Regions from separate parts of the Rhizobium sp. WSM4643 genome, predicted to be linked through region 2. Evidence: riboswitches for the same ligand, from Rfam matches in the RefSeq annotation. Region 2 holds a riboswitch; each other region holds the start of a gene.
The links. Region 2 has a riboswitch for cobalamin ahead of N1937_RS18025 (CbtB domain-containing protein). Riboswitches for the same ligand answer to the same signal wherever they lie in the genome.
Positions count from the first base shown of each region.

Region 1: linked by a shared signal. The riboswitch ahead of bluB (5,6-dimethylbenzimidazole synthase) and the one ahead of N1937_RS18025 (CbtB domain-containing protein) in region 2 are both predicted to bind cobalamin.
Region 3: linked by a shared signal. The riboswitch ahead of nrdH (glutaredoxin-like protein NrdH) and the one ahead of N1937_RS18025 (CbtB domain-containing protein) in region 2 are both predicted to bind cobalamin.

Region 1 covers NZ_CP104040.1:2,258,249-2,261,516, forward strand. Annotated here, with positions in the region: gene N1937_RS11430 (DUF2865 domain-containing protein) at 1-931, shown strand, start outside; gene bluB (5,6-dimethylbenzimidazole synthase) at 1,005-1,694, opposite strand; cobalamin riboswitch at 1,737-1,923, opposite strand; gene N1937_RS11440 (hypothetical protein) at 1,891-2,136, opposite strand; gene N1937_RS11445 (methyl-accepting chemotaxis protein) at 2,324-3,268, shown strand, end outside.
Region 2 covers NZ_CP104040.1:3,616,193-3,619,460, reverse strand. Annotated here, with positions in the region: gene N1937_RS18035 (putative bifunctional diguanylate cyclase/phosphodiesterase) at 1-271, opposite strand, end outside; gene N1937_RS18030 (histidine phosphatase family protein) at 724-1,278, opposite strand; adenosylcobalamin (AdoCbl) riboswitch at 1,355-1,492, shown strand; gene N1937_RS18025 (CbtB domain-containing protein) at 1,506-1,715, shown strand; gene N1937_RS18020 (CbtA family protein) at 1,742-2,476, shown strand; gene N1937_RS18015 (hypothetical protein) at 2,733-3,268, shown strand, end outside.
Region 3 covers NZ_CP104040.1:3,962,551-3,965,818, forward strand. Annotated here, with positions in the region: gene nrdE (class 1b ribonucleoside-diphosphate reductase subunit alpha) at 1-647, opposite strand, end outside; gene nrdI (class Ib ribonucleoside-diphosphate reductase assembly flavoprotein NrdI) at 626-1,030, opposite strand; gene nrdH (glutaredoxin-like protein NrdH) at 1,043-1,264, opposite strand; cobalamin riboswitch at 1,530-1,753, opposite strand; gene N1937_RS19630 (heavy metal translocating P-type ATPase) at 1,949-3,268, opposite strand, start outside.

The DNA.
Region 1 (3,268 bases), 1.4 Mb from region 2:
GGCCGAGCAGAACCTCGAGCTGCGCAAGGTCCGCAACGAGCTGCGCGGCAACGGCTGCACCTCGGGAAGCATGGTCGTCATCGGCGGCGAGAATGCCGATTATTGCACCGAGCTCTCGCAGTCCGAAGCCCGCATGATCGACAACATCCGCTATCTCCAGGACCGCCGTGAGGAGCTGCGCAACCAGACCGACGGCAATGACGACGCGCGCCGCGAGCTGACCGCCGCTCTCGACCGCAATGGCTGCAACAGCGAAAACGTCTATGCCCCGAGCGATCGCAGCGCCGACGAACCGGCTCCAAGCGTCGAGGAACAGGCGATGCGCACCGATACCTTCATTCCGCTCGGCGGTGGTGACGAGGTCGATCCGCGTTACGGTGTGCCGCGGGCCGAGATGCTATCTCCGGTCAGCACCATGTGCGTGCGCAGTTGCGACGGCGGCTTCTTCCCGATCAGCTCGAACGCCACATCGGTCGATTTCGGCCGCGACGCCCAGACCTGCGCCAAGATGTGCCCGGGCATCGAGACCGAACTGTTCTATCGTGACGTGACGAGCACCGAAGCCTCGAACATGATCTCGGTCGCAACGGGCACGCCCTACAGCGCCATGAAAAATGCCTTTGCCTACAAGAACCGCACGCCCGGGGAAAAGTCCTCCTGCGCCTGCAATCTCACCGCCTATTATGAGGAGATGCGCGGCAAGCAGGTGGTGAGCGAACCGCCGCAGCAGAGCTCCATCACCACCATCCGCACCAATCCCCCGGCGAAGGATGCCGCAGCTGCGCCGCAATCATCCGTTCCCGAACGCCCCTACGATCCGACGCAGAACCGCGTCCGTCAGGTCGGCCCCCAGTTTCTGGCCGGCGATCAGGGCTCGATCGACCTCACCAATCCGGCAACGCCGGGCCCGCAACCACAACAACAGCAGTGATATCAATCAAGCCACCCAAACCGCGCGGCGGTTTTGGGACTACGACATGCATCTTCGATGCGACGCACTTTATTTAGGGCTCGCTTCGTCCCCATCCATCATGAAAGACGAGTTCCTCGAGCGGCAGCCGCTGCCGCCAGCCTTTGACGGAGAGTTCCGGCTCGTCATAGAGCCGATCGACGAAACCGGCACAGAGCCAGGCGACCACCTCGATATGCTCGGGTATGCCGAGAATGCTTTTCAGGTCGCCTTCACGAAAGATGCTGACCCAGCCGACGCCGACCCCTTCCGCCCGCGCGGCAAGCCAGAGGTTCTGGATGGCGCAGACTGTGGAATAGCTATCCATCCTCGGATTGTGCGTACGCCCCAGCACCACGCTGCCGCCGCGGGTGGGATCGCAGGTCACGCAGATCCCGAGCGGCGCCTCCGTAATGCCTTCGAGCTTAAGCGAACGATATGCCTGCCGCCGTTCGCCTTCGAACATCAGCGCCGCCTCCTCGTTGGCGCTGGCAAAGGCATTCCGGACGCGCGCCCGCACAGTCGGGCTTTTCACCAGAATGAAATTCCACGGCTGCATGAAACCAACCGACGGCGCGTGATGGGCGGCCGTCAACAGACGCTCCACGACATCGTCTGGCAAGGGATCAGGCAGGAACTGGCTGCGAACGTCGCGCCGCGTCATGATCGCATAATAGACGGCCTCGCGTTCGGCCAAGGAAAAACCGGACGCCGCCGAAAGGGCATCCTCATCAAAGGGTCGCATCGTCAAATCCCCAACAACGCAACCGCCCCGCCGTCCGCGCGGATCGGTCTATCTAGCCAGGCCGGTCTTCTGACTGGGCGTCATCCGTCTGCCGCAGCCTTCCCGGCAAGAAGCCAGTGGCGTGATAAGCGGCAAACGTCGGCCTTACAGCGTTGGGCACGTTCCGGCTTTGCACCGGATTCCCGATTCTCCCGCCTTACCGGCGGGCACCTGACGGCGCATCTATTTCAGGAAAGCGCGGCGGCGGCAAGGCGGCCCGCAAGCCGCCGACACGCTGCATGTAGCCTTCGGCGATGTCGATGACGCCGACAGCAGCCAGGCAACCGCGATCAATGCCGTTGCCCAGCGTATCTCTATTCCTCCACCGTCCAGCGCGATACGGCAGTACCCGCCGGTTGGCTGGGCTTGGCGCCGGCAGGCGCCAGGGTGAAACGACCCGCATGTACCCCAGCACCCCATTCTACTTTATGATTTATTCACACATCAAATACACACTGCGTTTACGCGTTTTGGGTTGCTATCAGGACATGGGCATGAGGGCTCGTGATGTGACCGTCAGCGTCGATGCCCGTATTGATACGCCAGTCCGGAACATGTCCGACTGAGCCGCAATTCTAGGCCGCCGCGGAATGTTCCAATTTTTGAAAACGATGCCTCTGACCGCCAAGCTGGCGGCGATTATCGTTGCCGTGAACCTCTGCGGCATTTCCGCTTTCGCCACCTATACCTGGATGTACGAAACCCGGGCCTTGATCGATGGCGCCAAGGCGAACTGGTCCAAGAATGCCGAGCAATTTGCATCTCTGGCGGCGGGCGGCGTCAAATGGGGGAAGGCGAACGCGGTTCGAGAGGCTTATTCGCTCTATCGCGACGACCCCTCGCTCGATCTCGTGCAGTTTGCCGCATTCAACGCCGAACCTGCCGCCGTCGATACCTGGGCGCGCGATGGCGTCAGTGGTTTGCCGGCACCAACCGATCTGGCAAAGAGCTTGAGCGCGAAACCGGAAAAGACGACCATCGATGACGGTAGAATATCTGCCGGCGTCGTGACGATCATCGCGCCGCTCCCGCTGGATAAGTCGGGCAAGGCCACCGGTTACATCGTCACGAACTGGTCCGTCGAAAAAATCGCTTCCGAAGTCAGGCAGAAAGTTCTCATTTCGCTGCTCACGCAGTCCGCGATCACCGCCATGGCCGTCGTTGCCTTCCTTCTCGCCATGCGCAGCCTCGTTGGCCGGCCCATCAGGGTGATCAGCGAACGAATCAGCGCGTTGCAGAAAGGCGATCTGGTCTCTCCCGTCACCTACAGGGAAAATGGCGACGAGATCGGCTTTCTGGCGCGGGCATTGGAAGTTTTCCGTCACGAGGCGATTGCGAAGGTCGAGAGAGAGCAGGCCGCTGCCGAGCAGAGCGCTTCGCTCGACGCCGAACGGGCGCGCAACGCATTGCTGACCGAAGAGGCCAGCAACACGCAACGGCTGGTCATGAACGCTCTCGCAAATGCATTGGAAGGGCTCGCCGCCGGCGACTTCTCGATACACCTGGCCGATGTCGGTCCAGAATTCGATAAATTG
Region 2 (3,268 bases):
CGGTCCAATCGGCTTTTGCCTGGGCGGCCGCGCGCAGTTCCATTTCCTTACGCAGGTCGGCGATGCGCAGCACCGAATAGATGAAGCTCATGGCGCCGGCGATGCCGAGCGCCAGAACGAGCTTGTCGGCGCCATACTCGCCGAATCCGATCAGGAAGGCGACCAGGCTGTCGTCGAGCTGTAGCAGCGTGCCGAGAAGCCAGAGGGTCACTCCAGACACCACGATCGACACGCATTGCCGTCCGGCCCTGCTTTGGAAAAACACCGGCATCATGCCTTCTCCATCTCCACCTTCGCGGAAATATCACGAAAGTCTGAAATGTTTGTTGAAACCAGAAGGCGAATTATCAGAGGCAGCAGCCTGTTGCGTGCCGCAGAGAGACCCGACAGGCTTGTGGGGAATCAGGGCGTCGTTATCAGCGCGATGCCCTTGATTGTTCGGAAGACTGGCTCATGCGGGAGAACGAAGGCGAGCGTGCTAATGCATCGCTCGCCCTTTCCAGTGCTTCAGGCGGTGACGATCAGCAGCGGAACGCTGACAATGAGACCGACCAGAACCGTGACTGTGGCGACACGCATGAAACGCAGGCGTCGTGTGCGCTCGCCACTCCAATCATATGTCATTCTTCCATCTCCTTGGGACAAGGAAGTAGTTCCCGCAAAGCCGGGTTCAACAGAGATGACGCGATTTGCTTGTGCAAAGCTGGATAAGATCAGCAGTCTCTAATGCTGGAAGCGCAGAGACCAACGCTGTCCGTTGCTGGTCATGCGGATAACGGAAAGCGGCTCGACGTCGCTCAGCCAGAAGGAGGAGAGTGGCGCCTGAAGCACATGCACGATCGCTGCCCGGATGACGGCCGCATGGCTGATTGCAATGATGTGGCCGTCGAGAACAGTCTGTCCATCCATCCAGCCGGCGATGCGCTTGCGCAGATCAACAAGGCTCTCGCCGCCATGCGGAGCCGCTTCCGGATCGCTCATCCACCCCATGAGGTTTTCCGGCTCTTCGGTCCCGATCGCCGCGATTGACCTGCCGGCCCAGCGGCCATGGTCACAGTCGCAAAGCGCCTGATCTATCCGGGCTTGGAGGCGGAGCGCGTCAGCAGTCTGACGGGCGCGCAAGGCGGGGCTCGTGACAATGCGATCGGCGCGGGGCGGGGGGGTCATCCTGCCGGCCTCCTCTACTGCCTTGTCCTCGAGCGGTTCGTCGAGCGGGAACAGGGCCTTGCGGCTTGCTGCCGTCGCGCCGTGGCAGATCCAGGTGAGGCGCGTGTTCACAGTCGTTCTTGTCTCCCGAATGCTGCGACAGCGTCCTTCGCCGGCTTGTGAAGTTTCGTTGACAGTCTCTTCGGCGTGCAGATATAACCGTGCTGTTGCGGGTTTGGAAGCCGGTGTAAGTCCGGCGCGGTCGCGCCACTGTGACCAGCGTGAGCTCTTCGCGCTGGAAGTCAGACCCTACTGCACAAGCACTCTTTCGACTGAACGCGTCATTCCCGGAGGAATACATGTCTGACACCACTTTCGCGCCCGTTGCTGTACCGGCGCCGATCCCTGTAGGCGAGATCCTGCCCTGGGCGATCTTCGGCGGCCTGCTGATGCTCATCGTCCTCTATTTCGTCGGCACCGAGGAAGGCGCGATGGCGCTGTTCAACGGCATGTATGTGCACGAATTCGTGCATGACGGCCGCCATCTCCTCGGCTTTCCCTGCCATTAACGCGCTTCGCGATCGGAGTTCCTAACATGGTTGGAAATCTTCTGCTTCGCGGCATGCTCGCGGGCCTGATGGCTGGCATCCTCGTTTTCGCTTTCGCCCATACTTTCGGCGAGCCGCTGGTCGATGCGGCGATCGCCTTCGAGGAGGCAAGCGCCCAGGCGGCCGGCGAGGCTGCCGAACCCGAAATCGTAAGCCGCGCCACACAGGCCGGTCTTGGCCTTTTCACCGGCGTCATGGCCTACAGCGTCGCCGTCGGCGGGCTCTTTGCGCTCGCCTTCGCTTTCGTGCAAGGCCGCTTCAGCAGCCTTTCGCCACGCGGCACCTCGGCCGTCATCGCCATCGCCGCGTTCGTGGCGGTTGTCCTCGTTCCCGGTATCAAGTATCCGGCCAACCCGCCGGCGGTCGGCAATCCCGACACGATCGGTGCCAGGACCGAGCTTTTCTTCCTGATGATCGTCGTCTCGCTTGCGGCGCTGGTTGCCGCAGTGGCGCTGTCGCGCCGCCTTTCCGAGCGTTTCGGTCTCTGGAACGGCGCGATCATCGCCGGCATCGCCTATCTCGTCTTCATCGGCCTCGTGCTCTATCTGCTGCCGCCGATCAACGAGGTGCCGGAGAACTTCTCGGCGATGATGCTCTGGCGGTTCCGCACGACCTCACTCGGCATGCATGTGATCCTCTGGGCAACCTTGGGCCTTGCCTTCGGAGCATTGGCGGAAAAGCGGCTTGCGGTTAAGGGCGGGCTGCGGCCAGCGTTTCGGTGATCCGGCGTATCGAGGTGGCGACTTGCTACCCCTTCTCCCCAGCGGGGAGAAGGTGGCCCGAAGGGTCGGATGAGGGGGCCGCACGGCGCGCCCTATATGTTGCCCTTCGCTTGTGCTCAGTGCATTCGCAGCTTTGCTGCTCACCCCCTCATCTGCCTGCCGGCATCTTCTCCCCTTGGGGAGAAGGGATATGTGGCGGCGCCGTATTCCTCTCTCGTCCGTCAGGAGTCCGAGGACAGGAAGGCAAGTTGGCGGGATGGCACGCTATCTCTATCGACGGCTTGCATTTCTTGGTCTCAGCGCGACCTTGCTTCTATTCATTGCCGGAAGCGCTTTTGCCCATAGTCGCAGCGATGGCGGCAGCCATGCAGGCCTGGATATCCCGGAAATTTCCCATGGCGAGATGGCAGTCATGTCTGACTATCGCAGTGGGATTATCGACCTTGCATCCCGTGCAGTCGATACGAACGAGCCGTTTCGCCGCATGCTGAACTATGCCGAGATCCAGTATTCCTACTGTCTGTGGGGCCGGATGCCGGGCAGCGTGACGGCTGAGGAAAGCCCGTTCAACGAATGCGCCCATGCCTATCTGGCCGCGACCAAGGCCGTCTTGCTTTCGATGCGCGAGATGCCGCGGGAGAGGGCTGCTGCAGGCGAAATCATTTCCGCTGTCGATGCTGACATGGTGCGGCGCGGTCTCGCGCTCATCACCTGCCGGTTCAGCGGCGAGGCCTTCAACACAGCCGATATCGTCAAGCCGCGCTGGAGCGGGATCCCATTCCATGCCGCCAG
Region 3 (3,268 bases), 350 kb from region 2:
GAATTGATCGACCGGCCAATCGATTCCATATTGTCCTCAACGCGCAGCAGGAAGCAGGAAACCAGTTCGCCGCGCTGCTTCTTGCCGGCATTGAGGAAGGTCGGCGTCGCCGGCTGGAAGCGGCCGGAAATGATCTCCTCCACCATGCCGCGGGCAAGGGTCTCGTCGCCGCGCGCCAAGGCCAGCGCTACCATGCAAATGCGGTCCTCATAGCGCTCGAGATAGCGCTTTCCGTCGAAGGTCTTCAGCGTATAGCTGGTGTAGTATTTGAAGGCGCCGAGGAAGGTCGGGAAACGGAATTTCTTGGCATAGGCCTGGTCGAACAGGTCGCGCACGAAATTGAAGGAATACTGATCGAGAACCTCCTGCTCGTAATAGCCCTCGGTCACGAGGTAATCGAGCTTTTCCCGAAGGTTGTGAAAGAACACCGTATTCTGGTTCACATGCTGCAGGAAATACTGCTTGGCAGCCATTCGATCCTTGTCGAGCTGGATCCGTCCCTCATCGTCATAGAGGTTCAGCATCGCATTCAGCGCGTGATAGTCGAGCGTTTCCGCCGCTTTCAAAGGGCGTTCGCCGGCGGGATGAGCAAAAGTGTTATGCGGTTTTGCGCCCGCATCCCGCGTCAGAGTTGTTCCCGTGTCCAAAACCGTTCCAGTCCGTGTTTGACGTTGGCGACATCCGCTTCCGTGCCCAGCAGCTCGAACCTGTAGAGGTAAGGCACCTGGCATTTCTGCGAGATGACGTCGCCGGCGAGCCCGTATGTCTCGCCGAAATTGCTGTTGCCCGCGGCAATCACGCCGCGGATGTGTCCTCGGTTTTCCGCATCGTTGAGGAAACGGATCACCTGCTTGGGAACGGCACCCTTGCCGCCGTCGCCGCTATAGGTCGGCACAACAAGCACGAAGGGTTCGCGGATATGGAACGCGTCAGCGCCACTTGGCGGAATGCGCGTTGCGCGCAGTCCGAGCTTGGCGACGAACCGATGGGTGTTCTCGGATCGGCTGGAATAATAGACGATCAGGCCCATCGCTTTTCTCGATCAGGAGAGCGCGCTGATCATGTCAGGGCGGAAGCCCGCCCAATGCTGCTCGCCGGCGATGACGACAGGCGCCTGCATGTAGCCGAGGCTGCGGACACGATCGAGCGCTTCGGCATCCTCAGAGATATCGACGATGTCATAATCGACACCCAACCGGTCGAGGGCACGGTAGGTGGCGATGCACTGGACGCAGGCAGGCTTGCTGTAGACGGTAATGGTCATGATATTCCTCGTGATGCGATTGGGACGCAGGAGATCGATCGGAAATCTGCCGATATCCGTCGAAAAATCTCTGGTGATTTGAGCTATGCGGCTGTTCAGCTCCGCCGTCTACGTCTAGCGGGTGGCGGCCTGAACTGAGATACTGACATGACTTCACCCCGAAGTGGCTCAATGCGAAGGTTTCGGGGGCGGAGGCTCGGGCCTGCGAAACGCGATGCGGAGATTCCCCGCAGCAACGCAACGCGACCTTCCGGACACCCCGCCCGTGGACGTTTCGTTCGAGGCAGGTCTCCTGGCTCACGGGTCAAAGCGCCTGCCCAGCCTTCCCGGAGCGTCATGCTCCAGTGACCTGAAATCGGACAGTTGCTCGCCGCTTACAGTTGCGGGGGCAGCTCCGGCATTGCCGCGCCATGATGGCGAGGCGCACCGTATTCCCGTCTTAGCCACCGATCCTCACGAATCGATGGAACCTCGAACACTAGATATAGTACGCCAATCCAAATTCGCGTCAACGGATGGTTTGTGCATTGCGTTACGACAGGTTTGAAATCGCTACGTTCCTGGGAGCCCCCACGATGAGAGCCGACCTATGGCCGGTCCCGCGATTTTCGATTCGAGATCTGGCTCGAATCGTCGATGGCACATCCCGCCGGTGACGAGCGCCGGAGGAGGAAGTCAGAAAAGTTATATTTTTATCCGAAGCAGCCTCAGCGCGTTGATCGTCACCAGCACGGTGGCGCCGGTATCGGCGAGGATCGCCGGCCAGAGCCCGGTGATGCCGGCGATCGTCGTCACCAGAAACACCGCCTTCAATCCGAGGGCGATGGTGATGTTCTGCAGGATGTTGCGCATCGTGCGTTTGGAAAGTTCGATCATCCGCGCCACATCGCTAACGCGTCCGTGCAACACGGCGGCATCCGCCGTCTCCAGCGCCACATCGGTGCCGCCGCCCATAGCAATGCCGATATCGGCAGCCGCCAGCGCCGGAGCATCGTTGATGCCGTCGCCGACTTTGGCGACGATGAAACCCTGGCGCTTCAATTCGCCGACGATCTGCTGCTTGTCCTCCGGCATCATCTCGCCGCGCCAGTCGATGCCAAGGATGCCGGCAACGGCTGCTGCCGTCCGCTTGTTGTCGCCCGTCAACATCATCGCCTTGATGCCTGCTGATTTGAGGGCAGCGAGCCCGGCCTCGGCATCCTCACGCGGCTCGTCGCGCATGGCGATCAGGCCGGCCGCAACACCGTTGACGAGCAGCACCGACACGCTCTTGCCCTCGTCGTTCAGCGCCGCGATGCGTGCATCCTGTTCAGCACTGAGCGCCCCGCGCTCACGGGCGGCGGGCGGCGACAGCAGGTCCAGCGTCTCGCCGCCGACTTTGCCGCTGACGCCCTTGCCCGCCAGCGCTTCCAGCTCGAGGGCCGGCGGCACGGGAACGCCGACTGACTTGGCGCGGTTGAGGATCGCCAGCGCCAGCGGATGGCTGGAGCCTTGCTCCAGCACCGCCGCGCGCGACAGCACCTGCGCCTCGCTCAATCCGAAGGAGATGATATCGGTGACCTGAGGCCTGCCTTCCGTCAGCGTGCCTGTCTTGTCGAAGGCGACCATCGTCACCTTGCCGAGCGTTTCCAGCACCGCGCCGCCCTTCATCAGCAGCCCGCGCCGCGCACCTGTCGAAAGCGAGGCGGCAATTGCCGCCGGCGTCGAAATGACGAGCGCGCAGGGGCAGCCGATCAAAAGGATGGCAAGGCCCTTATAGACCCATTCGCCCCATGGCCCAGCGAACAGCAGCGGCGGAACGACCGCGACCAGCGCTGCGACCACGACCACGCCGGGCGTGTAATAGCGCGAAAACCGATCGATGAAGCGTTCGGTCGGCGCCTTCGATTCCTGCGCTTCCTCCACCAGCTTGACGACACGGGCGATGGTGTTGTCGGCGGCCGCCGCCGTGACGCGAACCCTGAGCACCGCATCGCCATTGACCGTGCCGGCAAAAACGACGGC